One region of the Bacillus capparidis genome, then DNA from elsewhere that is predicted to be linked to it. Evidence: riboswitches for the same ligand, from Rfam matches in the RefSeq annotation. Region 1 holds a riboswitch; the other holds the start of a gene.
What was found. Region 1 has a riboswitch for cobalamin ahead of metE (5-methyltetrahydropteroyltriglutamate--homocysteine S-methyltransferase). Riboswitches for the same ligand answer to the same signal wherever they lie in the genome.

Region 1 (16,634 bases):
GCCTTCTCATTACCAAAACCCGTGTTCCATTAGGAGTAGTCGGGATGATTTATGAAGCACGCCCGAACGTAACTGTCGATGCGGCAACCTTATGCGTGAAAACAGGGAACGCCGTCATTTTGAGAGGAAGTTCATCTGCATCTCACAGTAACCGGGCACTTGTCGGTTCAATTCAAGAGGCCCTGGTAGAAGCCGGCTTTCCCGCTGAGGCGGTTCAGCTGATCGAAGATACGAGCAAGGAAACAGCCAAATCGTTGTTCACCTTAAATGAGTATCTCGATGTATTAATTCCACGCGGCGGCAAAGGGCTCATTCAAACAGTGATCAGAGAGTCAACAGTTCCAGTACTGGAAACCGGAGCAGGAAACTGCCATATCTATGTAGATGCTTCAGCAAATAAACAAATGGCCATCAATATTGTCCGTAATGCCAAAGTCCAGAGGCCGTCAGTTTGCAATTCGGTTGAGACGGTGCTGCTGCACAGCGATTGGGCACTGTCTCACAGTATTGATCTATTCGAAACATTAGAGCGTGAAGGAGTGGAGATTAGAGGTGACAAACGGGTTTGTGAGCTGTTTCCTTCAGCCAAACAAGCAGATGAGACAGGATGGGAGACCGAATTTTTGGCTCCGATTATTCGAGTGAAGATTGTCGGGGAGCTGAACGAGGCAATTTCCCATATTGAAGCCTTTGGAACAAAGCATTCTGAAGCAATTATTACAGAAGACACTGCACATGCTGAGCATTTTCAAAAATCGGTTGATGCTGCTGCAGTTTATCATAACGCGTCTACACGCTTTACAGACGGCTTTGAGTTTGGCTACGGAGCAGAAATCGGGATCAGCACGCAGAAGCTTCACGCGAGAGGGCCGATGGGCTTACAGGCGCTCACCTCTTCGAAATTTATCATTCAAGGGACAGGCCAAGTAAGAGAGACATAAATCAAAAGCGGATAGGCATATATGTCTATCCGCTTTTGTATGAGTCGATTTCTACCTTGATCGAATTTTATTCACCTATCTTTTGAATATATCCCCCTATTATGGAATTATATCTGACCAACCTTTGAATAAATCTACTCATTCATTGTTGGTTGTCATTATACTCCATATAAACAACATGAGTGGCGAGGAAGTCCTCCACTCCGTGTTTCCCATCTGCTCCTCCGAGACCTGATTTTCTCATGCCGGCGTGATACCCCTGTATGGCTTCGAAGTTTTCTCGGTTAACGAAGGTTTCTCCATATTTGAGCTCGTTTGCTGCACGCATGACTTCGTGTACGTTCTCGGTATAAATAGAGGATGACAGGCCGTATTCTGAGTCATTTGCCAAATCAATGGCTTCATCTAACGTTTGAAATGTAGCAATAGGAAGAACCGGACCGAATATTTCTTGTTTCATGATGTCCATATCATGGGTGGCGTTTGTTATTAGCGTCGGTTCATAAAAGAATCCTGATTCGTCAAGCCTATTTCCACCCGTCTGCAGAAGAGCGCCGCTGTTTACAGCTTCATTTACCATTCCGTCGACCTCTTTCAGTCGTTCCTCACTTATAAGCGGGCCCATTTCTGCCTCTTTCTTTTGCAGAGGGTTGCCGAGCGAAGTCTCTTTCATGGCTGTCGTTAATTTTTCGATAAACTCATCTTTGACATCTTCGTGGACGTATACTCTCTCAGCGTTTGTGCAGGCTTGACCTGCGTTTGTGATGCGGGATTCTTTGATTTTTTCAACCGCAAGATCAAGATTGGCGTGCTTTGTCACGATGGCCGGTGCTTTTCCTCCAAGCTCTAAATTCACTTTCGTAATATTTTGTGCAGCAGCTTCCATCACTTTTACTCCTGCTTCAACACTGCCTGTCATCGTAATCATAGCAATACAAGGATGAGAAGCAAGTGCTTTGCCTATCGTAGAGCCTTTACCTGTCACATAATTGTATACGCCTTTAGGAAGTCCTGCTTCGTGAACGAGCTTTGTAAAGAGAGCAGCTGTATTAGGCGTCTGCTGGCTCGGTTTTAAAACAATGGTGCAGCCGGTTACGAGTGCTGTTGCGACTTTTCGCGCGAGAATAAAAACCGGAAAATTCCAAGGTACGATTCCTCCAATAACTCCAATTGGCTTGCGATAAATCAAAATATTTTCGTTCGGGCGGTCGCTAGGAACAATTTCTCCTTCGATTCTTCGTGCCCATTCTGACATGTAGGCAAAATAATCAATTGCTGTATCAACCTCGGCCTCGGCCAAGCGATAACTTTTCCCTTGTTCTTCTACCAGGGCTAGGATAAAAAGTTCACGATTCTCGGCGATTTTTTCACCAAGCTGCTTCACCCATTTGCCTCTTTCAATAGAGGTCGTTTTCTCCCATTTCTTTTGTGCTTCAACTGCCGCTTGAACGGCTTTATCTACGTCTTCTTTTGTGCCGCTGTATATACGGGATATCGTTTCCTCAGTGGAAGGGTTGATCACATCTATTGTTTCTGTAGAATCGGAATCGGTATATTCTCCATTCATATAAAGCTTGTGGAATTTCATGGATTAGAACCTCCAATTTTTTAAAGTTTTATTTTTTCTATTCCACATCCCAAATCTATTAAACGTTCAGAGGTTTAACGAGAGAGCTTTTGTGAAATAAGAAGAGTAGAACAAACGAACATTAGGAGGAATAAAAATGGCAAAAATATTTACTGCAAAGGCTACGGCGGTCGGAGGAAGAGCAGGTCATATTCAATCTGATGATAAGGTACTAGACCTGGACATCGTGATGCCTAATGAAAAAAAGAACGGAGAAACAGGCACCAACCCTGAGCAATTATTTGCTGCCGGCTATGCCGCATGCTTTGGCGGAGCACTACAGCATGTTGCGAAAGAGAAAGACGTGGATATAAAAGCTGAAGTTGAAGGGCAAGTCAGTCTTTTGAAAGATGATAGCGATGGCGGATTTAAAATTGGCGTTACTTTAATCGTTAAAAATCCTGGGATCGATGAAGGAAAGTTAAAAGAGCTCGTTCATGATGCCCACGATTTCTGTCCGTATTCCAAAGCAACGAGAGGGAATATCGATGTGGAGCTTGAAATACAATAATGATAAGTTAAAATGAGCCGCTGCTACATAGCAGTGGCTCGTTTTTGATTAGTATTCTTTTTTATTTTCGTATTGAGCCCAAGACTCAAACGGCGCCATTTTGTTTTCTAAATTCAGCTCATGAAAGACAATTTTTCGGCTTTCATGCGGCTTAGCGATTTCATCATAAATAAACGAGTCATCAAAACCGGCGTGGGCAGCATCCTCATGCTTGGCGGCAAAATAAACCTTTTTCGGACGAGCCCAGTATATTGCTCCAAGACACATAGGACAAGGCTCACTGCTAGTATAGAGTATACAATCGTCCAATTGGTATTCACCGAGGGCTTTACACGCTTCACGAATAGCAGTTACCTCAGCGTGGGCTGTCGGATCGTTGCTGCTTGTGACATTGTTCTGCCCTTCAGCAATAATTTTTCCATTTTTAACAATGACAGCACCGAAGGGTCCGCCCTTTCCGGAATTTACGCCTGATACCGCCAGCTCAATTGCCCGTTGTAAAAATAATTCGTGTGTCATTAGCTTTCCCCCTCGCAATTCTAACCTCTTTAAGTATATCTGAAATTTGTGACAAAATGAATTGTTTTGTAGCATTATCCAACCGTTTACTCATTATTGTTTAAAGTGCTGCAATATAGCAGTTTTGCCGTATTCTGTTGTGACTTCAGCATAAGAACCGTTAATGAGTGTGATTTTCGGTGGTACGTGACCACAAAAGAGTCTTGTTTCGTTTATTAATTATCCGGAAGAAGCCAGAACCATAAAAATTTTAAATAAGACTTATAAAGATCTATATAGTAAATATCAATTAACCAAGAAAAAATGGAAAGAAGAGCTTTCTAAAAGTACTATAGCTTCGAAGCGTACAGTTACAACTTTCATAAAATACTAATTTCATAAAAAAACTGCACCTGCAATTGTTAGTAGTCCAACAATTGAGGTGCAGTAAAAACCTGCAAAGTTTTCATTTTTCTATATTTTATACTTGAACAGATGCTGTTTTCCTTGCTTGTTTTGCTGCGTCAACCATGTTTTTCAACGAAGCAACCGTTTCTTTTTGCTGCCTTGTTTTTAAGCCGCAATCAGGATTGATCCAAAAACGGTCGGTAGGACATACGGTTAAGGCATCATCGATAATATCAATCATTTCCTGTACAGACGGCACCCTCGGACTGTGTATATCATATACGCCAAGTCCAAGTCCTTTTTCATACGGCTCATTTTTCAGATAATTAACTAGCTCGCCGTGGCTTCTGCTATGCTCAATCGTTATGACGTCTGCATCCAAGTCATTAATCGTATCAACGATGTCTTCGAAGTGGCTGTAGCACATATGCGTATGGATTTGTGTTGTCGGTTCCACACTTGAGGTAGACAATCTAAATGCTTCAGCTGCCCAAGTTAAATACTCATTCCAATCTGATTCTTTTAAAGGCAAGCCTTCACGCAAGGCCGGCTCATCCACTTGAATAATTGTAATACCGGCTTTCTCGAGAGCTTCGACTTCCTTTTTCAATGCCCGTGCGATTTGGAAAGCAATTTCTTTTTTCGGCAAATCGTATCTCGGGAAAGACCAGTTAAGAATGGTTACAGGTCCCGTCAACATTCCTTTTACTTTTTTAGAAGTCAGGGATTGGGCATATACTGTTTCTTTTACAGTCATTTCTTCTGTGAAGGCAACGTCTCCATAGATAATCGGCGGACGCACACATCTTGAACCATATGATTGAACCCATGCATACTTGGTGAAAGCAAATCCTGAAAGCTTTTCTCCGAAGAATTCAACCATGTCTGTCCGTTCAAATTCTCCGTGAACGAGAACATCCAGCCCAATTTCCTCTTGGATGTCAATCCATCTTTTTATTTCTGCTTTTATAAAGCTCTCATACTCTTGATCGCTCCATTCTTTTTTCCGCCATTTCAATCTTGCTTTACGGACCTCAGTCGTCTGCGGAAAGCTGCCGATTGTCGTCGTTGGCAAGAGTGGAAGCTTCAGAGAGTTTTGCTGAAGGGTTAATCGCTCTTCGAACGGAAGCTCTCTATGGAAAAGTTCTTTCTGAGTTCCTTCTTCGCGATTTCCTGTTTCTGCGTATTGCCTTAAGATGTTTAAATCGTTCTGAGACTGTTTGATTTCCTCTTGGATCGAAGTTTTTCCTGAAATCAGTCCCTTTTTCAATAGGTTAAGCTCACTAAGCTTGTCTGTTGCAAAGGAGAGCCCGTTTAGCAGTTCCTCATCAAGATGCTCATCCGGATGCTTTTCCACCGGCAAGTGCAATAGGCTGGAGGAAGGCTGGATCCAAAACTCTGCAATGTCCAATTCTCCTGCTAATGATTGGATGAAATCAAGCCGTTCTTCGAGGTCTGCTTTCCAGATGCTGCGCCCGTCCAATATACCTGCTGCAAGCACTTTATCAACAGGGAATCCATGCGTTTTTAAAGAATCAAAATTCTTTCCTTTGTCGTGGACAAAATCAAGACCGATTCCATCAACAGGATACGTGATCAATTCTTTGTATTCATCAACTGAGTCGAAATAAGTTTGCAATAAAATTTTAACGCTTGTAAGCTCTGACTTAATTTGCTCATACAAGGATTTTACAGCTTGTACATCCGCATTGTCTGCTGCAACCAACGCCGGCTCATCAATTTGCACCCAAGTGACTCCTTCAGCTTCAAGTTCTTTTAAAAGCTGGATATAAAGAGGGAGTAGCTTGTTGTAAATTTGACCCTTTTCTTCATCGTTGTAGCCTTTTGCAAGCGTAACAAAGGAATAGATTCCAAGAACAACCGGCTTTGAATCGATTCCAAATTCCTCTTTGACTTTCCGATAGGCAGCAAGCGGCTTGTTTTCTGTAAGCTTATATTCAGTTTCCTCATCATATTCTGGAACGATATAATGATAATTGGTGTTAAACCATTTCGTCATTTCACAGGAAACGGCATCATCTGTGCCTCTGGCCATTGCAAAATAGAGGCTTAGCGGATCCGTAATATGACGGAACCGTTTTGGAATCCAATTGAACATTACTGCAGTATCCAGCACATGGTCATAAAAGGTAAAGTCTGAAACTGGGATCAAATCTAGTTCTTTTTGCTTGCCGATGTTGATTTTTAATCGAGTATCCATCTCCTGCAAAAAGTCGTTGACATCCTTATCCTTTCTCCAAAAAGCTTCTAAAGATTTTTTCCATTCCCTGTTTGCGCCAATGCGCGGGAATCCAAGATTGCTTGTTTTAATTGTCGTCACTTGCTTTCCTCCTAAATAAAAACACCCACAAATCGAGTTGGTCGATAAGTGGGTGTTTATAATATATAAACGTGTGCGGAAAATAAACGTATAAACCTAGCAAAGTTACGTCATTCGAACACCCTCCCATCGACCGTGAGTTTTTGGTGTGTCAGAATAGGCAGGTCTCCTGGCTTGTGAATCATCAATTTTTCCTAATCCTTCCCGTTTCATAAACAGTGGCACTTCTTTTGGAAAAATTTCTTCACTTACAGTGGCGGGACCGCGTTGGAATTTCACCAAACTTCCCTTTTAAAATCTAACAATTGTTAGATTACCTAGTTCTCCGGTATGAAATTTGACTTGATTATATCCTGCTAGGAGCATTTAGTCAAAAGAAATTTTAATAAGCCGATAGTATTTTTTCGTTACTCGCTTTTTCTGCAAGCACTTCAGGCGCTGTTAAGTAAAGGATTCCGTTTCCTACCAGCGTCTTCGGATATTCGTCTAAAGGTAAAGTGCGGCGAATTAATTGTCCATAAACCTCCGGCTCAGACAGATCACGGTCGAACAAGGATTCCTCCATTTGTTTAATGATTGCAAGAGAGCCGCTGGCGTGAGGTGCAGCCATTGAGGTTCCTGTAAGTTCACCGTATTTTTCACCAGGTAATGTAGAAATAATTTTTTCACCTGGAGCAACTAAATCGATTTCTTTATTTACATTGGAAAATTCCGAAGAATCTCGTGTCAATGTCACAGACCCTACAGCAATGACTTCATTGTAGGCTGCAGGATAAGAAAATTCTTCAGTAGCCGTATCTCCATCTCCCTCATTTCCCGCGGCGCAGACAACAAGGACCCCGTTTTGGACAGCGCGGGTAATGGCTTCGTGCAGCTCGGGCACATCCTCAGGACCGCCAAGTGACATGCTGATAATATCAACTTTCTGGTCGACTGCGTAATTTATGCCGTTTATGATCCATTCATATGCTCCGCTCCCGTTCTCGCCAGATAATACTTTAACGATAAGAAGACCGGCTTCAGGAGCAACTCCGGAGATTCCGCCATTTTTGTCATTTGCGGCAATCGTACCTGCAACGTGGGTTCCGTGCCCATTATAATCGTTCACCAATTCGGGGGCGCCTTCATCATCATCAGTGAAATTTTTCGTTCCGATGATCTGATCCTTTAAATCGGGATGGGTAATATCACAGCCTGTATCGAGCACAGCGACTTTAATATCTTTTCCCTTAAAGCCTTTAGCCCAAATTTCCGGAGCTTTAATGAGACGGATACCTTCTGGAGTTTCATTTGCTTCCGGAAGTGCTTTGTTCATCACATAGGGCACTAAACGCATGACTTTTTGCATTGTGAAGCCTCCTTTTGGTAATTGGGAATTTGATTATGACCCTAATCGTTTGGCAGAGCTTCGTTGAATAAACCTGAGGGAGAGAGTGGGATAGTGATAATTATAAAGTAGGAGAACCAGTAAAAAAAGGTCATATCTTCCTAATTGTCTGAATTTTGAGTTGGATTATTATAAAGGATTCTTGCTGATAGATTGCTCAAAATTTACGCTAGATTCTTTTTATCCGCTGTCTTGTTGTGTTACTTTTATATAGGAGGTGTGAGTGAGGCGTGTCTTCATGTAAGCTAGCCGCATTCGTTACAGCAAGACATAACTAGCAGAAAATGGAGATCAGTTCTTACACCATGCGAAAAAAACGTGAGAAGAATCTCCTGTGACAGGAGGTATTCTATGGTTAACAATATGACACTCAATGAATTAATCGTAAAAATTGTCCTTGTTTTGAGGGATAGCAAAAGAAAAGAGTTTCGGGCCATTATCGATGAGCTTCAGCCATATGATGTTGCCAGTTTGTTTAAGGAGCTGCCTGAAAAACATCGCGCCAGATTTCTCTCCTTTCTAAACATTGATGATATTACAAATATGATTGGTGAATTGGAACATGAATTTCAAATCGCTGCTTTGAAAAAAGTGGGACGAGAAAAAACGGTTCATATTATGAATAAAATGGATAACGACGATCTTGCCAGTCTCTTTGAAGAAATGGACAGCGAGCTGAAATATCAATTTTTATCCAATTTGGAAAAAGAAGAGCTTCAAGCAGTTCAGCAATTAATGAACTATCCACCTGAAACGGCTGGAAGAATCATGACGAACCGGTTTGTATGGATTCCTGAGCATTATTCCGTCAAGGATGCGGTCGATAAGCTGAAAAGCCTTGCTGAAATTGCTGAATCCATCAACTATCTTTACGTAATTAATGACAAAAAGCAGCTGGTTGGCGTTTTATCCTACAGAGATTTGATCTTAGGGGATCCAGAGGAAAAAGTAAAAGATTTAATGTTTACCCGGGTGATAGCTACTGAGGCTCTTCAGGATCAGGAAGAGGTAGCTAGGCTGATAGAACGTTACAACTTTTTGGCAATACCCGTAGTTGAAGAGAATCATGTTTTAGTAGGAATTGTTACAGTCGATGACATAATAGATGTCGTGATTCAAGAAGCAGATGAGGATTATGAAAAATTTGCAGCTTCCGGGAAAGCAATAGATTTTGATACGAAAGCTTACATTGCAGCTTATCGCCGGCTTCCCTGGCTGATCCTGTTATTATTTATCGGCCTTATTTCAGGAAGCATATTGAATTTTTTTGAAAGTACCTTGCAGCAGGTAGTCGCACTGACTTTTTTTATGCCGATGATCGCAGGCATGACAGGCAATACAGGGACGCAATCATTGGCGGTTGTGATCCGCGGTCTTTCAAAGGAAGACTTAAATAAAAAAGTGATAAGCAAGCTTATTTTCCGTGAGTTAAAAGTCGGATTAATGATCGGGGCAGTTTGCGCCCTTTTAATTACTGGAATTGCAGTTATCTGGCAGGGGGAACTATTGCTGGGCTTTGTCGTTGGTTTATCTCTTCTGCTTACGCTAATAATCGGGACAATGGCAGGTACAATTGTGCCCATTGTATTGCAGTATATGAATGTAGATCCCGCGATTGCTTCAGGACCGCTAATAACTACGTTAAATGATATCCTTTCCCTGCTCATCTATTTTGGAATTGCGACAGCTTTTATTACGAAACTCATGTGAAAGAGCAGCTTTAGAAAAGCTGCTCTTTCAGAAATGAAAACGTTTTATCATTCTATTGAAAAAGAGATAAGGCGCGGGATATCATAGTAATAGATCCCAGCCGCGAGGGGAGAGAGTAATGAAATATTTTTATGTTTTTATTTTTCTATCGTTATTGCTTATCACAGGCTGCCAGAACGAGGACGAAGGCAGAGACAGCCGGCTTGTTGCAGTAGAAGAAATGCTAATGGCGATTCTGAATGAAGACGTATCAACAATGAAGAAGCTTTATGTTGAAGGATCTTCTCCAGATCCCGAAGAAATCATTAACGGAAAGAAAGCATGGGGAATAGAAGGACTTGCATTTGAAGATTTCAAAATATCAGAAGCCGGCATCCATATGTTTAAAGCAAGCTATAATGAGAATACTGAAGCTGTTGCGTTTCGGGTTAAAACGATGGATGACGGCCGTATCATGATCGATTTTATCGGACATGTGAAACCTTTATAAATCGTTGATAATTAGCGGTTTCTATATTTAAAGTGCGCATTTAATTGGCCCTCCAGCATCTTATTTCTTAACTGGTTATCGCCTTTTAACGCTTGCTCTCTTCTTCGCATATCTTTCAGAATTTCTGCAGTTTGAACCCCATCTTCTCTTTTGTTGGCAATTTCCATAAGCTTTTCGACATCGGAAAAGGAATATTTTCTCGTGCCTCGTGTTGAACGTTGAGGAGATATGAGCTTTCTTTCCTCATAATATCTGATTTGCCGTACGGATAATCCCGTCAGCTCACTGACAATTCCTATGGATATTACTTTTTTTTCTTTATATGATTTATCTTCAATGGTCATATTTCCACCCCTGTGATGTCTTTTTTATCATTATAAAGAAAAGTTTGATAAAAAACCTGACACTTGTAAGAAAATCTAACACAAATAATAAAAAATTCGGAAGATTACATTACATAAGAGGTGATTTTAAACACGACTCTGTATATCCTTTATTATATATATTTTTTAGGAGGTTGAACAGTGGAAGAGGAAAAAGCTATTAAACTCGCTAAAGAAATAATTGCTTTGGATTTGAAGCGTGATGAAATGCTGGAGGCGTTTATGGCACTCACAGGAAACAAAGGACCTTCGTTGCTGCGGGCTGTCCAGAATGACTTATACCGCAAGTCATCATGACCTCTTAAATTTCTTAATAAAACCAATGATAAAGATTTACGTTTGATTCATCTTTTTATAACAATAAACGGTTATTCTAATATTAAACGTTAGAAAGGAGTATTGAGGGAACCATGAGTCACCAATTAAAAATGGCTTTGGAGGATCAAAGAAATTATTATTCTCAAAAGCTCCTCGCGATCGGAGTTTATAATAAAGAGGTATTAAATCGAATGACCGTTTCTGAATTAAAAGATGAATATAACTATTTTTATCATAAAATCACATATAAAAAACCAAAGTTCCCACAGTAAAGAGTTTCTTCTCATGAGATGGGGACTCTTTTTTTGTGAAAAATAAAAAAGGGTTTTTAAAAAAATTACCGAATACAGTATAAAAAGCATTTAATTTTTGTTAAAGTTAAATGTAAGGGTTTACAAAAAATAAAATAAGAGGTAGATGAATGATGAGACTAACCTTTACTGACCAAGAAATTGAAAAATCAATGGCGTTGTATAAGGTATTTGCGAAAGCGTTTAAAAGTGTTTCCGAGCACAGTATCAGGGATAGTAAAGAGCACGGGTTTAATCCTACGGAATTTGCCGTTCTGGAGCTGTTGTATACGAGAGGTCCCCAGAAGCTGCAGCAAATTGGGTCCAGGCTGCTATTGGTGAGCGGAAACGTGACGTACGTCATTGATAAGCTTGAAAGAAATGGTTTTATCGTTAGGGAACAGGATCAAAAAGACAAAAGATCCGTATATGCAAACTTAACAGAAAAAGGAAGGACCTATCTTGATGAAATTTACCCGATTCATTCCTTAAGAATTGCCCGCGCTTTTTCCGGGCTGACACAGGAGGAACAGGAGCAATTGATCATTTTGCTGAAAAAAGCAGGAATTCACAGCCAGCATCTTTTGTTCAGATAAAGCGCTTACAAGATTAATGTGTGTTACGAACGGTTCAAATGCTCTAATACAACGGCAATTGGTTGATCCTGAGGCTGCTGTCTCATCTGTCCGAAAGGGCAGCCTTTATTTTTCAGGCGGATTATCGTCTTTTCCATCGTAAAATCCTTCGGGGATAGCTTTGAATTTACTTCGTCCCAATACAGCGGGAGAGCGACCGTACCATCTTCATTACCTCTCGGGGAATAAGGGGCAATGATCGTTTTCCCGTATGCATGCTGCAAATAATCTAAATACAATAGATTCTGCCGATTTTTAATTAATCTTTCAGTAGTGAATAAATGCGGAAAGGATGCTATGCAATAATCTGCCGTAAACGCTGTAAACTTTCTTGTTTCCTCATACGAAAACGAATCCTTAGATATGGGGATGTAAAGCTGAAGTCCCTTGTTTCCAGATAGCTTCGGAAACGAATGAATTCCGAGAGAAAGTAGAAAACGGTTCAGTTCAATCGCGCATTCGATAGCCAATTCAAAATCGTTTGCAGACGGAGGATCCAAGTCAAATACGATTTCAACAGGATTGTTCGTATCAATGGTTTGAAAGGGCACGTGAAATTCCAAAGCAAGCTGATTTCCAAGCCAAAGAAGCGAAGAATAATCCTGGCAAAGAATATAGTCATGTGAATTAGAAGGAGCCGTGTGTATAAAATCCGGTGTATATTCAGGTTTGTTTTTCTGATAAAAAGATTCGCCAGCTGGTCCGTGCGGATAACGAATAACCGTTAACGCCCGGTCCTTTAAAAAAGGCAAGAAAACGTCACTGATCTGCATAAGATAGGTTAAATAGTCCGACTTATTTAGTGATTTTTTCGGGAAAATCGGTTTATCCAAATTTGTAAATTTTACAGAAGGATGCAACGATTTTGTTGATAGAATCAACTGTTGTATTGTACATTCCTCATAGCTTTTTTTCAGCTGAAATGAAAGGAAGGATGGCTCACGCAATACGCCGTTCGTATAGGACAAATACTTTACAGTCAAGCAAATGGATGGATGAATCATATAAGTTCCTGACCCTGTGAGAGTGCCGTTTTGTTTCATGATCGTCAATATTGCATTACGTTCATCTGCAGACAATCCATGATATAGCTGCGCAACTGTTAGAGAGTTTCCGTGATCATCTATGACAGCTACGTCTATATAATGATTAGCGGGATTGTAACTTTTGATAAAAACATCAGCTGTCTTATAGTTTTTTATTTTCATCCAGTCGGTCGTTTTGCCTTTTTTCCACTCACTGTTTTTCTTTTTAGCAACAATGCCTTCTCCATCATTCAATATGACGTGGTCCCATATCAGCTCTTTATTTTCAAAGGGAGGAATTAATTGAATCGCTTTTTTGTCATCAATTGATGGCTCTACAGGAAGCTTATGTTGCTTTCCCCATTCCTTCAGCTTTTGTTTCCTCATTTTCAGCGGCGAAGAAGAAAGGTCTTCTTCTCCTAGACGTAAAAGATCGAACGCCAAAAAAACGACTGGACGTCGGTCAGCTGCGGAATTTATCATTTCGGAATTTTTCATTCTTCCACGTTGCTGAACATATTCAAAATTGGATTTATTGGGATTTTCCAAAGCTGTAATTTCGCCATCAAGCATAACTGGAAGCGAATCGTCAAACGAATTGATGATCTCTGACGCAAACAAGAGAAGCTCAGGGAAGTATAGATCTAATGATCGCCCGTTCCTGCTTGTCAGGGATATTTTTTCTCGAGAAAGATAGAACAAGGCGCGAAATCCATCATATTTCACTTCATATTGCCAGCTCTCCCCGGTTGGGACAGTATCTATCAAAGTAGGCTGCATTGTAATCATAAGTTTTACTGTGCTCCGGTAGCTTTTTTTCGAGTCGTTTTTTGTTTTTTCTTTTCGGCATTTTGATGAAGAGGTACAGGTTTTTTCGGTCTTGTTGAACCTGTTTTTGTACGCTCTATGCTGGCTTGCAAGGCACTGACCAAGTCAACTACATCTTCCTTCGGAGTGGCAGTAGGCGAGACTGGATCTTCTTTTTGCAGTTTTTCTTTGATTTTTTCCAAAAACGCTACACGATACGTGTCCTCATATTGTTCAGGGTCAAATGGAATCGTCAATTCATCAATTAACTTAATGGCCGTTTGAAGCTCTTTTTCATTGATCTCAATATTTTCGGGTACGGCAGGGACGTGGTCTGCTTGCCTGATTTCATCAGGATAATGAATGGTTTCCATTAAAAGAGAATTTTCCAACACTCTTAATATTGCGAGTTGTTTTTTGGAACGTATGGTAATATGGGCTACTCCGATTTTTCCCGTTTTCCGTAGCGCTTCACGCAGAAGGCTGTATGCTTTAGCTCCGTTTTCACCCGGCCCCATGTAATAGGATCGATTGAAATAGATCGGATCAATTTCTTCTAATTTGACAAAATCAACAATTTCTACCGCTTTTTCTTCATTTTTTTCTTTTAACTCAGCGAGCTCATCTTCTGAAAAAATCGCATATTTTCCTTTGACGTATTCATACCCTTTTGTAATTTCTTTCGGAGAGACCTCTTGATTGCAATTTGTACAGACTTTTTCGTATTTAATAGGGGCACGACATGCAGTATGAAGAGTTCTGAGCTTTATATCCTTATCTTCCGTTGCTGAAAAGAGTTTTATCGGAATGTTTACTAAACCGAAGCTGATCGATCCTTTCCACATCGTATGCATGATTTTTCCTCCTCCTTTTTTTATAGTTTTTTTTAAGAGTACTGATTTCATGAGTAGAAAGTTTTGGTTCAAAAAAACGTTGACAACCTGATCAAATCATAATAAGATTAGTCTATAAAAGAATACTTCTTTCTCCAAAGGGGAGTAGCGTCCGGAAGTTTTTTCGGAAACAAAGTCGTCAATTCATGAAATTTAATTTCATCGGCTTTGTTGACATGATTTTCTAACCATGTTTAGCAAGACCTTTGCCTAATAATGGCAGAGGTCTTTTTCATTTTCTGCCATTATTAGGAAATGGAAGAAGAAAAAACTAAGGAGGAAGAAACAGTTGGATGTATCATTATTATTAGAATACGGTTGGGTACTGCTGGTGCTTATTGCATTGGAAGGGATTTTGGCTGCTGATAATGCCCTTGTCATGGCAGTAATGGTTAAGCACTTGCCTGATGAACAGCGGAAAAAAGCTCTATTTTATGGTTTAGCAGGTGCATTAATTCTTCGATTTGGAGCTTTGTTTGCAATTTCTTTCCTAGTGAATGTTTGGCAGGTACAAGCAATTGGAGCGATTTATCTCATGTATATCGCTGTCAATCATGTGCTGAGAAAATTTGTATTCAAAAAAGATGAGCACGAAATGAAAACGAAGCAAAGCGGCTTTTGGGCAACTGTTTTAAAAGTCGAATTGGCGGACATTGCTTTTGCTGTTGACAGCATACTTGCAGCAGTCGCGCTTGCCGTAACACTTCCGGCAACAAATTTACCAGAAATTGGCGGTATGGACGGCGGACAATTTGCTGTTATTCTTGCCGGCGGATTAATCGGGGTTGTTATTATGAGGTTTGCTGCCACAATGTTTGTCAATCTGTTGAAGAGTCGTCCAAGCTTAGAAACAGCGGCGTTTTTAATCGTCGGATGGGTAGGCGTAAAGCTTGCTTTGTTTACACTGGGTCATGAGGACATTCACGTGATATCTCATGAATTTATCCATGGCGGCCTGTTTAATCTCATTTTCTGGATCGTTCTGGCTGGAATTGCAGTGGGCGGATGGTTTCTCTCTAAGCCGAATCAGATAGAATCAGAAGATAAAATAAGAAAAATGAATCAAGGCTAAGCAAAAGGTCTCCTTATTGGAGCCTTTTTTTTGTAAGTGAAACAACATTTCAGTTTGTTAACAGATGTATTACAAATTCACACTATGAACCCCCTTATAACCGCGCACTTCCACGTATTTTTCTAATAGATATAAAATAGCGGGTTGTTACAATCCGTCTAAAACATTGATTTTCACTTTTCTTCCTTTGCGAATCCCTGTTAAATTAGCTATTATTAATGGGTGAACAGGGAGGAACTGAGGTGAAACCAGTGTTTAGCCTTTTATTAAGGACAAGCAAAAAACAAACGTTAGAGGAGTCAATCAACATTATCCAAAAGGGAGACCTTGAGCTTAGAAATGATTTGATTCATCAGTATAAGCCATTTGTGGCTAAAACTGTTTCTTCCGTTTGTAAACGATATATAGACGAAAAAGATGATGAATTTAGCATAGGCTTAATTGCCTTTAATGAAGCGATAGAAAAATATTCCTCTGAAAAAGGGAATTCTCTGCTGGCATTTGCAGAATTGATTATTAAACGAAAAGTGATTGATTATATTCGAAAAGAAGCAAAAAATGCACAAAACATCTATATGGACTTGCAAGAGGGAGATGATTTGGAATCTTCCCAAAGCAAAGTAGAGGCAAGCCTTTCTATTGATGAATATCATCGTTTAAGTGAACAAGAGTCACGAAAAGAAGAAATTCTGCATTTTACGAAAGAACTTAATGAATATGGGCTGACCTTTAAAGAACTGATTAAACAGTCGCCTAAACATGCCGATGCACGTCAGAATGCGATTAAAGTAGCTGTTATTTTAAATGAAAATGAAGATTTAAAAGCCATACTTACAGAAAAAAAACAACTGCCTGTCAAACAGCTTGAAAAGCTTGTTGAAGTTAGCAGAAAAACAATCGAACGAAACAGAAAATATATCATTGCCATGTTTATTATTTTATCTGGAAACTATGTATACCTGAGAGAGTATTTAAAAGGGGTGCTTCATTCATGAAAAAAGGAATCGTTGTTGAAAAATCGGGAGGAATTGTCACGTTGCTTACCCCTGACGGACAATTTTTAAAAACTAAACAGCATGAAAGTATTTGTGAAATTGGCGAGGAAATCACATTTATGCCGGAAACAAGGGTAGATAGAAGGCGTGCCGGCTTTTTTGATTTGCTCCGGCTTCGCCCTGTTCAGTCAGGCGTTATTTCAATAGCGGCCATTGTGTTGTTTGTTTTTACAATTTTACCGATGTTCGCTGATAATAAGGCGTATGCTTATATGACGATTGATATTAACCCCAGCTTTGAGT
Region 2 (16,634 bases), on a different contig from region 1:
TCGGGTTTAGTTCAGCGAACTGCCGGCATCGTTCATACAGCTCCAGTTCAACCTCATCATACGTAAAATGATAAGCAGGCTGCTGGCTGACGTAACCAATTTTCATATATCTTTTTTTCTGCGTCCATTTTTCAATCCGCTGATTTTGAAAAACAACCTTCCCTTTTCTAGGTTTATGTAACCCCGCAAGAATAGTGAGAAGCGTCGACTTTCCCGACCCGTTCGCACCAACCAGAGCCATGCAGTCCCCTGAGTGAACGGCTATATCAAGTTGAGAGAGCACCGTTTCGCTCGTCCTTTCATATCGAAAAGTGAGGCCTGTTCCTTTTATGAGTGGCTTTCCCTCATGATGCTGCTTTTTTTCAGTGGAACCATGAAGCGGCAAACGATCATTTATGTGTTTCATACCTTCTTTCACAGAAAAAGGAACAGTATTGCTTTCACTTTCCAGAAATAGCCTTGGAATATCTGGGATGTAGGAACGATACGCTGCATCTTTCCATAAATCAACGATGACACTTCTGGGGGAATCGTTGTAAAGAATCGTTCCTTTTTCCATAAAGATAAGCCGTTCTGCCAAAGGAAGAAGCTCATCGAGACAATGCTCGACAACAACGATCGTCACGCCGAGCTCCTCATGAATTCGTTTCAATAACTCCAAAAATTCCTTTGCTGCCACTGGGTCTAACTGGGCTGTCGGTTCATCCAACAGCAAAAGCTTGGGCTGCAATGCGAGAACCGACGCTAAATTAACGAGCTGTTTTTGGCCGCCGGACAAGGTATGTACCGACTGATGAAGCATATATTCAATCCCTAGAAAACGTACAAGCTCAGCAATTTTTTTCTTTATGTCTTCTGAAGGAAATCCGATGTTTTCAAGCGAAAAAGCAATTTCTTGAATCACTGTTTCCATCACGATCTGATTTTCCGGATTTTGAAAAACCATCCCGATTTCACGGGCAGAGGTCACTTTATCCAATTCATGAATCGCTATTCCTTGATAAAAAATGCTTCCCTCACGATCGCCAACAGGAAGCACCTCTTGTTTAAAATGCTTTAGAAGGGTTGATTTGCCGCAGCCGGACGGTCCGCTAACCACGACAAACTCGCCTTCTTCAAGACGTACGGAAACAGAACGCAATGCTTTTTCCGACTCATCCGGGTAAGTAAATGAAAGGTCTATGATTTCTGCATGCGCCACCAAACTCGCTCCCTTCCTTCGATGAGAATTGGTAATGAAATAAGCAAAAGATATATGATTAGGATAAAGATTTCTACCCCATTTATTCCGAGCGAGGCAACTGTCGGGTAAATAGAAAGAACGCCGTATCCATAAAAAGAGCCAATCAGGCAGGTTAATAATGCCAATCCAATCATGCACATAAGCAAACCATCCCTCATGGTAAAACGATATCGCTCGAAGGTTGTTCTTTTTGCTGCTCCAAATCCACGCGCCTGCATGCTGTCCGCTGTCTGCAATGCCTCTTCCAAAGAAAAAACGAGTAGCAGTGTAACAAGCTTCATCCCATTTTTCGCCCGAGTACGGAGAGACCCCCCGGCGACATCGACTCCTTTTGTTTTTTGCACCATTGTAATTTGCTTGAGACGCTGAAAAAACAAAGGCACAAAACGGATCGTAATCATCATAAGGATGGCTGCTTTTGGAGATATTCTCTGAAACAGATAGAGAAATTTGTGGCTGGTCACAATGTGATGATAAGAAGCAAATGCAAATGCAATCGTCAAAAAAGACAGTCCTAACGTGTAACCATACGTGATGGCTTCAAGCGTAATCGGATTATTTCTTAAATAAAACAATATTGTCGCGCCTCTGTGAGATAATAATGGATTCGCTGCAGCAATTATAAACGCAAGAATAAGCGAGCCCGCAATTAATTTTTTTAGTGACCGATCAATCCCGTGCATTACATTCAGCAAAATAAGGAGAATTACGGAGCAAAGCAAAAAAGTCGGATGCAGCAAAACCATTGACAGGATAATGACCGAAACATAATAAACGAAAAGAACCAAAGGATGCATGGTCGAAAATTCCGATTCTGCTTTCCTTCGGCTCAAACGTCTTTCCCCATATTTTCGGAATAGAGCCATTCGATCCTGTCACCCTTTTTTACGGCAAATTCGCCGGCACTTTTCGTTGCTTTTTTTCCATTCACTTTAAATACCCAGCCGCTCAGATCACCACGGTCAAACTCATATAAATTATTGATACCTTTTACGTAGAGGCCTGCTCCGGATCCGCTCGTTTCCAGCTGGATATGTTTTTCTTTTGTAATTTTAAACAAGACATCGTAAACCGTATCGCCATTTTTCAAGTCGACATTGGTTGCACCGAGAATACTTCCCATATCGTTGTCACCTTGAATCATAATTTGGGCCTGATCTATCTCTTTCTTTGGTGCTTGAGGTTTCGTTTCTGTTTTTTTATTTTCTTCAGCAGGCTTCGATGGCGTTGATTTTGCTTCTTCTTTTGGCGGAGAATCCGGTTTGCTAGTTTTATCTGATTTGTTTTCTTTTTGCTCGCTTGCCTTGCTTTCCTGCTTTTTCGTTTCACCTGAATTTTCATCCGGTGCTTTCTTCTGCTCCTGAGAATCATTAGTAGTTTTTTTGTTAGGTGCAGGATCATTTTTCTTTTCAGCTTGATCTGGCTGTTTTTGTTTCTCCGTTTTATTCTGTGTATCGTCATTGCCAGATGGCTTTGTCTTTTCGTCTTTGGGTTCGGATTCTACATGATCGGAGGATTTTTCCTCGGCTGCTTCAGATTTATGAGATGCAATCGTTTGAGAGTTGGATGGTTGTTCATTTGATGACTGCCCGCACCCTGAAATGGCAAAAGCTGTTGCTAACAAAAGACCGACAACAAATTTCCATCTCTGCATTGAGTAATCTCCTTTCTCATAGCATACCGGATTAGACCCATATCGCCCAATCCGGTATGTACATATTATACGTGTAATGTTTTTCTATAGATAATAAATCCAAGTAAAGCTAGCAGTAGTCCGGAACCAAACCAAACAACCAAATCCCAGCCATAAAGTGACGTATTCGGCAGCTTGTGTCCTTCGGTAGAATCCGCTGCTTTTTCTTTATTTTGCGAATCGTCAGCAGGTGCTTGAGATTTATTTTGATTATCGGCTGCCGGCTTCTGGCTGCTATCAGTTGGCTGCTGCTCCGGCTCTGGTTTCGGATCTTGTTCTGGTTTCGGATCTTGTTCTGGTTTCGGATCTTGTTCTGGTTTCGGAGTCTGCTCTTGATCCGAATCCTTATCAGGAGCAGGTGTTGGCTTAGTTTCTGACGGAGTTTGTTCCTTCGTCCAAACATAGATGCTTCCTTTGCCATCCTGCACGGATTGATACTGAATGAGCGAATTCAAAACCTGTTCAGTAGCCATATCATTTACTCCGTTTTCGGAATCTATCCATTTAAATCCGTTTCCTGTGCGATAGCTTAAAATGGCATCAATCACATTGTTACCGTTTTTTGTGTACTTCTCGCTAGTTGGATCATCACCGGAAAGTACAATTCCGATTAATGCCTGTGCTGCGCTGATGCTGTTTTCCTGGCCGAGACTAGCATATCCACCTTTATCAGTTTGCGTGCTGCTTAAGAAATCTCCGGCTTTTGCAAGAGCCGTTTTCACTTTTTCATTTTTATCTTTGTATGGAGCAAGCGCCGTCATCGCCATTCCTGTCAGATCCGGCTCGCTTTGTGCATCAATGGTTGAAAGTGCCCATCCTCCATCATTATGCTGCTTATTTAAAATATTGTCGATGAACTTTTCCCGCGTCCATTTTGCGTTTTCTGGCAGTTGATAGGTTTTGCTGTCGATAGCAAGCAACCCATAAATGACTGTATTAATCGAACCGATTCGATTCTTTTCATCTGTATAAAGCATGCGAATCAAATTCTTCCCGGCAAAATTCGTCGGATCTTGCTCGAGGGAAAGTACAGTAAAAATCGCTCGCTCAAGATCTGTGCCGAACAACCTTCCATTTTTATCTTTAGACGTTACGTATTCTGTCGTTTTTTCTATATGCTTTTTCTTAACCGAATCAGGAATCTTGTTGCCTGACCTGGCCACAGCAAATAGCTCCCAGTCACTCCATTCCTTCTTCTTTAAGATGTGGTCAACGGTTTGCTTGATCTCACCTGTGATTTGATAAGTAGGCGGCTGTTCTGTGTCCTCAGGAACTGAAGGGTCAGTTGGCTGTTCTACCGGATCTTCACCAGGATTAGAAGGATCTGGCTGGGCTTGTTCACATCCGCCAAGCGCTTTGATGCTTTCTTCAAGGGTTTTCTCCTTTAGATCCTCTCCCCAATTAAGGGAATAACGATAAGCAATGACATCTCCTTCTTTTACCTCGTACTGATTCGCTCCAACCGTTGGTGATTCACCGTTCGTTTCATAGAGCCAGCCGCTTTGTTCGCCGTGATCCAGTTCACGAAGTCCATCAATTCCGCTAACATATTCAAAAGATCCAAATTTGGAAACCTCAACTTTATCTCCAAGCTCCTTAGAGAGTAGACTGTATGCTGTTTCCCCTTCAGAAATTTCAATCGATTTCGGACATACGATAATTCCTTTTTCTGAATCTCCAATTACGGCCAGTGTCGCTGTGTTTTCCTGTGCAAATGCTTGAGGTATGTATGTAAAAAATGATGTCGCTGCAACCAGGACAGCCAGCCATAAAGCAATTATTTTATTTATTTTCATTTACTTCTTCTCCCTAATTTTTCTATATAAAGTGAATCTTTAATCGGTGGGGGTTTCGACGCATAGGATATGCTAGTGGAGGCGTTGCAACAGGACGCCTGAGTAATTACCTTCGTACATTACATCCCCCACTGATTGTTAGATGAAGCCAACCCTAGCTTTTACGGGCAGTTAATCCCCCACCATTTCTTACTGCCCGTTAATGCGGGATAACCACAAAAAAACACCCATAAAAAAGGGCGTGCTTTATTGCAAACAGTGCTTACACTGATTCTATTGTCACTACACCTCCCTAACACCCGTAGGAAATTTGGCTTTCAATTGAAGGCAGGTCTCCTGACTTGTGAATTAACAATGTCTAGCGCCTTCCCGTTTTTCACAGTGGCTCTTGCTAGATATCTCCTCACTTACAGTGGCGGGTCCGTGCTGGAATTTCACCAGTCTTCCCTTTTAAATACAATGCAAAACAATGCATACCTTCACTCATATCATATTCAATTAATACAGACATCTTACCATTTTCCTATATGTATTGTCTATTTCTTCTGAAAAAAAGAAAGGGTGTGATAAAATGGTTGTATTCGTATCTAGAGTGGAGATGAACCTATGAAAAAAGAGATAATCAATCGATTTACTACATATGTAAAAGTAGACACCCAGTCTAATGAAGATAATATTACTTGCCCGAGCACACCCGGCCAGCTGACACTAGGCAATATGCTCGTTAAAGAACTAAAATCTATTGGAATGGAAGAGGTAACAATTGATGCAAACGGCTACGTGATGGCTACTTTACCGTCAAATACGGATAAGGATGTGCCTGTCATCGGATTTTTAGCCCACGTCGATACAGCGACTGACTTCACCGGTAAAAACGTCAATCCTCAAGTGATAGACAATTACGATGGCAATGATATCGTTTTAAACGAAAATGTTGTAATGACAAAAGAGCTGTTTCCGAATCTTCCTTCGTATAAAGGACACACGCTGATTACAACAGACGGAACCACTTTGCTTGGGGCTGACAACAAAGCCGGAATTGCTGAAATTATGACGGCAATGGCCTACTTGATTGAGCATCCGGAAATCAAGCACGGAAAAATCAGAGTCGCCTTTACTCCAGATGAAGAAATAGGCAGAGGGCCGCACAAGTTCGATGTAAAGAAATTTAATGCTTCCTACGCTTACACCGTTGATGGCGGTCCGCTTGGCGAATTGGAATACGAAAGCTTTAATGCTGCCTCAGCAAAGCTGTCCTTTAAAGGTAACAGCGTTCATCCCGGCACGGCAAAAAACAAAATGGTCAATTCGATGAAAATCGCCGTGGAATTTCAGGCAAAGCTCCCTCCTAAAGAGGCTCCTGAACATACGGAAGGTTACGAAGGCTTCTACCATTTAATCTCATTTCAAGGAACAGTTGAAGAAACAAAGCTTTCCTATATTATCCGAGATCACGATAAAGAACAATTTCTAGCGAGAAAAGCAAAGGTTCAGCAAATCACTGAGGAGCTAAAGCAAACATACGGTGAAGAAAGCGTTAGGCTGGAGCTAAACGATCAGTACTACAACATGAAGGATAAAATTGAACCCGTCAAGGAAATCGTTCATATTGCCTCCGATGCGATGAAGAAACTTGATATCGAACCAAAAGTTTCTCCGATCAGGGGAGGAACGGATGGATCCCAGTTATCATATATGGGGCTCCCAACTCCGAACATCTTTACCGGCGGAGAAAACTTTCACGGCAAATTTGAATTTATTTCTGTAGAAAATATGATTAAAGCTGTCCAAGTCATCGTCGAGATCAGCCGTTTGTTTGAAGAAAGAGCTTAACTCGTTTGAAAGCAAAGAGCCTAGCATGTGCAGGCTCTTTTTTTGTAGCCCGATACAGGTTAGATGACATTGAATCGCTTCATCGGCGATTTATGGGAGAAATCAGGCGATCTTCTTCATGATTTCAGTGATTCTTCTTTTTCCGGTGATCTTTCTGATATTCCGGCAACCGAAATGATTTTCCGACAATTTTTCGATATTTCGGCGATCTTCCTCATTTTCTGGCGATCCTTTTCATATTCTGGTGATCCTTCACTTATTCCGGCGATCTTCCTCTTATTCTGGCGACCCTTCATTCATCCATAGGTTCTTCCATAAATGAAAATGCACCAAATTATTGCATCTTAATCTTTCTGATTGTTCCCAAAATTTATAAAAATAGTTAATAAGAACTAAAGATGACGGATTTAATTCAATTCAAAAAGAAATGCAAGCAAAGAACCTCTATTTCCCTTTCATACTGGGATATTTTCTTACAAAACCGTTCTCCTATTTCATTCAATTTTCGTCAAAAAGACCCATTTTTTATTATGCCTTTCCATCTATGAAAAAGGTTGTCAACATTAATATAGTTCTGTATCATGTATTTTTTCTGTAAATAAAAACAGTTCGTTGTGTTCAAGGAAACTTGGTTCGACAAATTGAATTAACAGGTATTCGAGTAACCCTTCATTTTATTACTCGTAAAAGAATTCGTAAATTCTCTCTTGAAAGACTTCCTAAAAAAAACGAAATTGTAATTCTTATATGAAATAGATGAAGTAATCTTCAATCAACGAATTTACGAAAAGGAAGGAGGAGAAAGTCGAAAAACCTGAAATAAAGCTTCACCAAAAAAAATTAAGCAGGAGGAATGAAAGTGAAAAAGAAAAAATTAGCGATGTTGGCTGCTTCTCTCGGTTTAGCCGCTACCTTGGCATTTCCGAATACGAGTTATGCAAGAGACACTAATTATACAAATGGAGCTTCGTTCGGCTGGTCTCCTTATACATGGTCTGCCAGCGGGTTCAAATGGAACAACGAGATTACCGGTTCATTTACAAATGTAAAATTCAGTAGCTCGGCTGCAAGTTCCCATAACTCTATGTACTATCTGACATTTGAGATCAACCATACAAGGGATCACAACGGCCATACTGGCTGGTATTGGACGAACCTGCCGGACCCTGGATACGATCGTGATGACGACAACGGCAATGGCTGGTCAGAAGAAGCAGAAGCCTATATCGAAGCTGATGGATGGAAACAATCGATCAGTGCATACACCGGGTATGGATTTCAATCTTCTTGGTGGCTTTCAAGTTCCGGAAACTTTGATTTTATTGTTCAAAGATCCTTATATAATCCTATCGCCGGAGAAATGGAAGCTTGGCACTACGATAAAATCACAAATAGAGGTTGGAGCGGGCTTTATTCCGCAAACAGTGTTAAGGAAAAAAGTCCGGTTGCATCAGCCCCATCTGCAAAAGAAGACGTCCTTTACTCGAATAATGGTTTGAAAATTGCGAAAGTCAAAGAAGCGGACAGTAAAACGGCAGATGTATACGTGCAGCCAAACGTAGCATCGAAAGCAGACTTCAGCAAGTATAAAAACCAGCAAAAAGAATTACTTAAACAAATCGATAAGGAAAACATTGAAGTCGTGTTAACTTTCAACAAATCGTTATCTGTTAAAGAAGTTGAAAAGTTAATAAAGAAATACGATATTGCAGTAGATTCCTATGAAATTAAATCTACTGACAAAAAAGGTGAATGGACAACAATTGGCGGAACTCCAGACAAAAAAGAACTATTTTCTAAAGCACAATATGATAACGTTACCAAAGGTCGCGGCGTTAAATTTTCTGGCTTTACAAGTTTAGTTGGAACAGTAAATAAAGATCAGCTGGCCAACCTTGAAAAGGAAAAATCAGTTTTCTTCGCTGATGTATCAAAAGAGTATGCGAAATCACTCGTTAAAAACCAAGATGTCGATGTATTGGTTCCTGATTTCGCTTGGGAAGTCAATGATCTAAAATAAGTTTTTCAGGAGCCCTTTCTTTTGAGAGAGGGCTTCTTTATTAAATGTAATATTGTTTTCCCGCCGTGAATGACCGGCCAAACCAGGAAAATAACGATGCCGAATAATGCAGCTCCGAAACCAGTCGCAAAGTATAAATAGAGACAAACTACGAGCAAAGTATAATTTAAAAATAACCATTTTCTCATATTTGATCTCCCTCCCCTTATTAGACAATTAACCGGATCAGATCGTCAAAAAAGTAAATGACCAAAAGATCGACAAGCAACGACATCAATAACAATTTCATATTCTTTAAAAACCACGTAAACATTAATAATACAAAGGCGAGCGGGATATAAAATAAAACCAGGCTTGCACGAAGGCCTTCAAATTGAATCCCGTAAGGAACATCAGCAGAAAAGTGCTGGGAGAAATCAAACGCAATCAGCCCGAGGACAATGACTCGTATAAAGAACATGAGTAATGTATTCACTCGTTTAAATAAGAAAAGCTTCTTAAATCGCTTCATTGGGGCTTGATTATGATTCATTTCTTTTGGAGTGATTTCAATATTCCCTACAGACTCCAGCTGCTCTTTGCAGCTTTCACATTCCTCCGCATGTTTTTCAATGACCCGCTTTGCGTCTTCTTCCAATTCGTTATAAATCGGAATTAATTCCTGGCATAAAATATGAATATCTTCAAATCTAGCCACCTTTATTCACCTCATGATAGTATTTCAAAAAAAGCTTTCTCGCTCTGAATATTCGTGATTTTACGTTTACTAACGAAATATCGAGAAAGTCAGAAATTTCTTGATAGCTGTACCCGTGATAATCTCTTGCGATAATGACAAAGCTGTACTTGGAAGGCAGCTTTAAAAGAATTTCATTAATTTCACTGAATTCAACAAATTGATTCGTTGAGTACTGATCGACCATCAAATTTTCAATTTCCTGGTCGTCTTTAAACAAGGAGGGTTTTTTCTTCCGAAAGTGATCAATCAGCCGATTCTTTGCGCTCCTTACTAAAAAACTTTTAAAATTATTGATAAGCAGGACTTTCTCAGGCTGCAGCAGCATTTTTGAAAATACCTCTTGAATGATATCCTCAGCCAATTGTTTATCCGATGTGAAGCTTAACAAAAAGTTTAGAAGATACTGATAGTGTTTATTGTAAATATCCTCTATCACTTCAAATGGGCTTTCCCTTTTCTTCATCACATGTATCTCCCATCTATATGTGACTCATAGTAAAGACGATTTGATGATGTAAAAGTTGCAAAACCGAATAAATAAAATTATCGTCTTTGAAAGCGATTTACAAAAAATGAAACGTCCAAAGACATTGAGATGTACCATAACGCATTTTACTTCAGAACCTTTGCTGGCTCTTTTCCTCTTTTTTGTCCTTCAGAAACCACATGAAGGACTTTTCTCTGGCTCTTTTTCTCCTTTTTGTCCTTCATCACCTGCATGACGGACTTTTCTCTGGCTCTTTTTCTCCTTTTTGTCCTTCATTACCTGCATGACGGACTTTTCTCTGGCTTTTTTCCTCTTTTTTGTCCTTAATCACCTGCATGACGGACTTTTCTCTGGCTCTTTTTCTCCTTTTTGTCCTTCATCACCTGCATGACGGACTTTTCTCTGGCTTTTTTCCTCTTTTTTGTCCTTCATAGTCCCCTTGAAGGACTTTTCTCTGGCTCTTTTTCTCTTTTTTGTCCTTCATAGTCCCCTTGAAGGACTTTTCTCTGGCTCTTTTTCTCCTTTTTGTCCTTCATAATAACCCCTACCCAATACAATTCCAAAATCACCCATAAAAAAGAAAGCACTGAATCTTCAGTGCTTCCCTTGCGTAATTATTCGTATCGAAGTGAATCGATTGGATCCAAACGTGCTGCTTTATTGGCAGGAAGTATACCAAATATGACACCAATAACCATACTGAACAGAACCCCTCCGGCGACAACCTGCCAGGATATTAAGGACGGCCATCCTGCAAATAAGGATACAAGTGAGGCTCCTCCGTATCCCAGACCGATTCCAATAAGGCCTCCGAATAGTGTAAGGACGACAGATTCAATCAAAAATTGGGTCAAGATTTGTCCCCGTGTGGCGCCCATTGCTTTTCTGATTCCGATTTCTCTCGTTCTTTCTGTTACAGAGACGAGCATAATATTCATGACGCCGATTCCTCCGACTACTAATGAAATTCCCGCAATGGAGCCGATGATTGCGGTCATAATGGACGTAATTTGACCAATTCCCGCTGCAATCTCTTCCATATTAAAAACGGAGTATGAGTCTTCTGTGTCATGAACATCATTCATCAGCTGAGCCGCACGATCTCCAACATCCTTTAACTCGTCCGTTGATGCTGCCTGAAGCGAAACACTGCTGTAATCATTCGTGCCATATGCAGCACGCATCATAGGGAAAGGAACGTAAATTTCATTCATGCCAAATGCAAAAAGTCCGGTCGATTCCTCCAAAGTTCCGATAATTTCAACCGGCTGTCCGTTTGCCCACACAATTTCTCCGATTGGTGCTTTTCCTTTGAAAAGCTCTTCTGCCATCGTTTGCGAAATGATGCCGACCCGCTTTCCAGATAGAAAGTCTCCTTCGGAAAATTCCCGGCCTTCTGCAATGGCAAGAGAATTAACTTCGATGTATCCTTCATTAATGCCGGTAACATTTGCATCGATTTGTTCTTCCTTGAATTTGACAGACATGGATTCGCTGGATGACGTTACGATTTGTTCGACCCCATCAAGCTCCCTTAACCTGCGGATATCTTCATCGGTGAAACTGGCATTCATATACGCATTCGGATCAGAAGCAAGCTCTTCTTCACTTGGCTGATACATTAACTCAACCGTATTGCCTGGTCCAGAAATTTGCTGTTTTAGCATTTGCTCGCCACCCTGTCCGATTGCCACGACGACGATAACTGAGCCAACTCCGATAATAATACCAAGCATCGTGAGAATGGAGCGCATTTTGTGAGCAAACAGCGAGCTTAAAGCCATTCTCAGGTTTTCCACTAAGCTCATGCCTTCACGCTCCTTTGCTCTTTGTCGCTGTCCACTATCTCCCCGTCCCGAACCGTAATGATTCGATTTGTATAATCTGCGATTTCCTTCTCATGGGTAACGAGAATAATGGTCGTTCCCTCTTCGTTCAATGCGGTAAATTGCTCCATAATCGAAAAGCTCGTTTTTGTATCCAAGGCGCCGGTAGGCTCATCCGCCAAAATCAGCTTAGGCTCATTCACGATCGCTCTCGCAATAGCAACTCTTTGCTTTTGCCCCCCAGAAAGTTCATTGGGCATATGTTTCATTCGATCCTTCAGCCCTACTTTTTCAAGTGCGTTCTCAGCCCGCTCTTCTCGTTCTTTTTTCGAAATCCCCCCGTATATCATCGGCAGCTCAACATTTTTTTTGGCGTTTAGTCTCGGCAAAAGCTGAAATTGCTGAAAGACAAATCCGATCGACTGATTTCTTACTTCAGCAAGCTGCTTATCATTATAAGCGGATATATCGTTGCCTTCCAATTTATAACTGCCCTTCGTCGGTCTGTCCAAGCAGCCGATAATATTCATAATGGTTGATTTCCCGGAACCAGATGGTCCCATTATCGCCGCGTATTCCCCTTTTTTAATAAGCATATTGATATCCTTTAAAATATCAATCGTTTCTTTTCCAATCGAATAGCTCTTTATTACTTGATTTAATTCGATCATCAGATGCTCACTTCCGTTCCGCTTTGCAAATCAGCGGCGGGGGATAATATGACTTGGTTGTCTGCGGACAGGCCTTCTATGATCTCAATGCTTTCATCAGCTGATTCTCCTACTTTTATATCTACTCGCTTCGCTTTTCCATCCTCAACAATGAACACATAGCTTTGGTCCCCATCTTTCTTAATCGCTTCAGCCGGAAGGGTTGCCGCTTTCCGCTTATCTGTTTCAATTTCCATAATAAATTTAAATCCGGTTTTCGCATTTGGCAGTTTTCCATCAAATTTAACCTCAAGCGGATATTGGACAGCTTGCTCTCCGCCAGCTTGGGCACCTCCTTCATTACCTTGAGTGTTAGGAACGAGCCCCACTGCTGTGACTTTTCCTTTCCATTCCTGACCTTGGATGACGTCAGAGGTTAATTTGACTGGCTGCTCCTTTTTTACTTTCAACGTATCGTATTCTGACAGAACGCCTTCAACGATTAGATTCTTCGTATTTCCGATATGAATAATCGGCTCCTGAATTTCAGTTTTTTTGGAAGCCGCTTCTTTATCCACGGAGATGACTGTACCGTCTGCCTCGCTTTTCACTACAAGTGCATCCAGTTGCTTCTCTATCGTTTCTTTTTGGATCATATTTTGCCTAATTTCCAAATCAGCCAGCTTTTCATCCATATCCAGCTGCTCTCTTTCGGGATCGATTTGACTTTTAGCTTCCTTTTCCCCCAGCTGTTTTGTTAAGTCCTTCTCTTTTTGCTCAAGATCTTCTCTTTTTTGCTCGAATTGATCAATCTGCAGCTCCTTCGATTCAATGGTTAACGCGTTTTGTTCCTTTTCGAGCTCAAGCTGCTCATTGGTGTAGCGAAGAAGCGGAGTCCCTTTTTTTACCGCATCGCCTTCTTTTACGAGGATTTGTTGAACTTCTCCTTTATCCGCCTCATAAAAAACATTTTGTTCTTGTGAGAAACCAAGAGTGCCGGGAACCATCACAGTTGAAGAAATCTCTTTTTCTTCCAGGGAAACCACTTGTACTTCGCGGCTTGTTCCGCTTGTCTGGACCGTTCTGAAAACATTTACTCCAATAAAAATAGCAATAATTACAACAATTCCGATACCTATCCATAGTTTTTTCAATTTTACACGTTCCCTTCAAATGATTGTGAAAACGAAGCAAATACGCCTCCCAAAAAGGAGATTATAAGCATAATTGCAAAGATAATGATCGTAATTGTCCAAGAAGCTTTTTTCGATAGGCCCGCAACTTTTTGAAAGCCGATAGCCAAAAGAATATAGCTCCAAATACTGAAAACTTCAAATGGTGCGAGAATAGATGCCACCGGCTCCTCTGCAGGTATTATGCTTTTCAGAGAAGTTACGGCCATTGTTGAATTAACATCGGTAAAAAATACAACCAATCCATGAATCACCATTCCGATGTTAGAAATAAATAAAGTAAACGAAGCCATAGAAAGCATTTGTTTATATTTAACACTACTGCCTGCAATTTTGGCACATACCCATAAGATCAGAGCTCCAAGAAATATTGAGCCTAAAAAAGTAAAAATGATGCCGATAATGCCGATAATCCAGGTTATCGTCTCAAAGGTCTTCTGATCACCAACCGTGCCGCCATATTTTTGCATTTCAGCAGCAAAATCCATCCCTGCCAGGGTTAGAACAGTCCCTGCCAACATCATGAGAAAAACAATAACCATCGGAATGGCAACAATCGGTTTTTCTCTTAATCTCTCAAACTGCTCCGTCGGATTAGTGAATAATCCTAACAATGACGGTTTTTTTCCTGCTTCCATTTTCATTTCACTCATACCAAAATCCTCCTACTAAAAACGTTGTCTCTATTTTTTACGGATATAACGAGAGAAGGTTTCACTCTCTTTCCATTCTTAGTGTATCATTGGAAATTCGTTGAAAAGCTTAACATTTTCTTAAAATTGCGTAAAAAAGCCCCGCACAACAAAAGCGGGGTCAAGCGTTTATTCTGTAAGCTGGCTTTTTTGAAAGTCGGCTATGCTTTGATAATCTTCTTCCAGCTTTCTGGAGAGCCTGATATAGATAGGCAAAAGCTTTTGATAAACTTCTACGTGCTCTTTAATCGGCTCGTGGGTGTGAGTTGTACCGACCATCGTTTTTACGATATCTAACGATTCTGTTTTTCCAGTTGCATACATTCCTAGGACAACAGCACCTAAGCAAGAGCTTTCAAAACTTTCAGGGACGATGACATTCTGATCAAAAATATCAGCCAGCATCTGCCGCCATAAAGCTGATCTCGCAAAGCCGCCAGTCGCGTTGATCTCCTTTGGCGTCCCTGTAATTTCTTTTAGTGCAAGCAGCACGGTATACAAATTGTACAGCACACCTTCAAGCGCTGCCCGAATCAGATGTTCCTTTTTATGGTGGATTGCAAGACCGAAGAATGATCCTCGCGCGTCCGCATTCCACAGAGGCGCCCTTTCTCCTGCCAGGTACGGGTGAAAAATTAATCCATCAGATCCCGGCTTGATGGTTTCAGCGATTCTGCTTAATACTTCATAGGAGTCTAATCCGAGACGTTTAGCAGTTTCAACCTCTGAAGCGGAAAATTCATCGCGTATCCATCTGAAGATAATTCCTCCGTTATTGACCGGTCCCCCGATTACCCAATGCTTTTCCGTTAACGCATAACAAAAGATTCTTCCCTTCGGATCTGCGACAGGTTTATCCACGACCGTACGGATCGCTCCACTCGTGCCGATTGTCAAGCCGACAACTCCTTCTCCGATTGCGCCTACACCTAAATTGGATAAGACCCCGTCACTCGCTCCAATGATAAATGAAGTTGATTCTGAGAGCCCCATCTCTTGGGCAAATTCCGGAACAATTCCTTGGAGTGAAAACGTCGTAGGAACGATTTCTGACAGATGATCCGGTGTGATATGGGCAACCTCAAGTGCCTCTTTATCCCAATCAAGCTCTTCTAAATTCATTAAGCCGGTTGCCGAAGCAAGCGAATGGTCCACAACGTATCGGTTAAACAATTTGCTAAAAACATATTCCTTGATGCCGATAAATTTATGTGTGCTGGCAAAAAGGTCTTGGTCTTCTTTATATATCCAGAGAATTTTACTAAGCGGCGACATCGGATGAATCGGGGTGCCAGTCCGCATGTAAATCTCATGGCCATTCAGGTTATTTTTGATTTCCTTTGCCCACTTCGTGCTGCGATTGTCAGCCCACGTAATGCACGGCGAGAGCGGCTTCCCTTTTTCATCAATAGCTATCAAGCTATGCATGGCAGAACTGAAAGACACAAACAGGATTTGCTCCTGCATCAGCTTGTTTTTCGTCATTAGCTCTTTAATGACATCGAGAACTGCCCGGAATATTTCCTCGGGGTCTTGTTCGGCAGCAGTAGGAACTTTAGTTATTAAAGGGTAACCAATGTTTGCTTTGTCGACCATATTCCCGTCTTCTGTGAAAAGAACGGCCTTTGTGCTAGTTGTTCCGATATCTACTCCAATCATATACTCGGGCATAAAAAAACCTCCTTCGTCTTTTTCAAAATCCAATGCTTCGGCTAAGGCTTCCATTTGTTTCAATATCTATTAAAGCGTTTACGTTTTTTTCGAGATTTTACCCCAATGCTTCCCTATCCTGCCTGGTTTGACAGGAAGGGATCCAATCTGATCTCCCTAGCTCTCATTCTGTACAAAATCGGACAATGCATCTAGGGCCTCTTGTTCATCTGTCCCATTTGTAATGAGTGTAATCATAGCGCCTGAGCCTACAGCCAGGCTCATTAGGCCCATGATGCTCTTTGCATTTACTTTTTTCCCATCCTTCTCCAAATAAATATCAGAAGTATAGCGGTTGGCTTCTTGGACAAACAATGCAGCTGGCCTTGCCTGCAAACCAGTTTTCAATTTTATTTCCATTTTACGCTCAAGCATATAATCCCCTCTTTTTCGTTTGTCTTTATTTAAATGAAATGGATTGGCCTTGCCTTAACTGCTCTGCAATTTCATCAAGCTTTCTCAGCCGATGGTTAATGCCTGATTTGCTGATTTTGCCGCTAGATACCATTTCCCCTAATTCCTTTAACGTAACTTCTTGATAATCGATACGGAGACGGGCAATTTCACTAAGCTTATCAGGCAGTGCATCCAATCCTATTTTTTCATTAATATATTTTATGTTTTCCACCTGCCTGAGTGATGCACCAATTGTCTTATTTAAATTGGCAGTTTCACAATTGACGAGGCGGTTGACCGAATTCCTCATATCACGGACGATTCTAACATCCTCAAACCGGAGCAGAGAATTGTGA

Region 2: another riboswitch for cobalamin. It lies ahead of JOC74_RS08625 (DUF4430 domain-containing protein); the one in region 1 lies ahead of metE (5-methyltetrahydropteroyltriglutamate--homocysteine S-methyltransferase).

What each region holds. Positions count from the first base shown of each region.
Region 1 is NZ_JAFDST010000001.1:230,534-247,167, forward strand. Features, by position in the region: gene JOC74_RS01175 (glutamate-5-semialdehyde dehydrogenase) at 1-941, shown strand, start outside; gene aldA (aldehyde dehydrogenase) at 1,084-2,529, opposite strand; gene ohrB (organic hydroperoxide resistance protein OhrB) at 2,666-3,079, shown strand; gene guaD (guanine deaminase) at 3,128-3,598, opposite strand; gene metE (5-methyltetrahydropteroyltriglutamate--homocysteine S-methyltransferase) at 4,059-6,326, opposite strand; cobalamin riboswitch at 6,469-6,662, opposite strand; gene isp (serine protease Isp) at 6,709-7,674, opposite strand; gene mgtE (magnesium transporter) at 8,065-9,423, shown strand; gene JOC74_RS01210 (hypothetical protein) at 9,542-9,913, shown strand; gene JOC74_RS01215 (MerR family transcriptional regulator) at 9,925-10,257, opposite strand; gene ykzB (protein YkzB) at 10,438-10,593, shown strand; gene JOC74_RS01225 (Fur-regulated basic protein FbpA) at 10,707-10,886, shown strand; gene JOC74_RS01230 (MarR family winged helix-turn-helix transcriptional regulator) at 11,036-11,500, shown strand; gene JOC74_RS01235 (DNA ligase D) at 11,524-13,344, opposite strand; gene ku (non-homologous end joining protein Ku) at 13,359-14,225, opposite strand; gene JOC74_RS01245 (MeeY/MeeF family manganese export membrane protein) at 14,554-15,336, shown strand; gene sigI (RNA polymerase sigma factor SigI) at 15,579-16,331, shown strand; gene JOC74_RS01255 (anti-sigma factor domain-containing protein) at 16,328-16,634, shown strand, end outside.
Region 2 is NZ_JAFDST010000002.1:301,671-318,304, forward strand. Features, by position in the region: gene JOC74_RS08610 (ABC transporter ATP-binding protein) at 1-1,204, opposite strand, end outside; gene JOC74_RS08615 (energy-coupling factor transporter transmembrane component T) at 1,180-2,040, opposite strand; gene JOC74_RS08620 (DUF4430 domain-containing protein) at 2,073-2,897, opposite strand; gene JOC74_RS08625 (DUF4430 domain-containing protein) at 2,963-4,732, opposite strand; cobalamin riboswitch at 5,042-5,228, opposite strand; gene pepT (peptidase T) at 5,339-6,565, shown strand; gene JOC74_RS08635 (glycosyltransferase family protein) at 7,425-8,585, shown strand; gene JOC74_RS08640 (hypothetical protein) at 8,591-8,773, opposite strand; gene JOC74_RS08645 (zf-HC2 domain-containing protein) at 8,794-9,282, opposite strand; gene JOC74_RS08650 (RNA polymerase sigma factor) at 9,275-9,787, opposite strand; gene JOC74_RS08655 (ABC transporter permease) at 10,426-11,619, opposite strand; gene JOC74_RS08660 (ABC transporter ATP-binding protein) at 11,616-12,308, opposite strand; gene JOC74_RS08665 (efflux RND transporter periplasmic adaptor subunit) at 12,308-13,441, opposite strand; gene yknW (YknW family membrane protein) at 13,444-14,133, opposite strand; gene gntK (gluconokinase) at 14,302-15,843, opposite strand; gene JOC74_RS08680 (HPr family phosphocarrier protein) at 16,000-16,257, opposite strand; gene whiA (DNA-binding protein WhiA) at 16,283-16,634, opposite strand, start outside.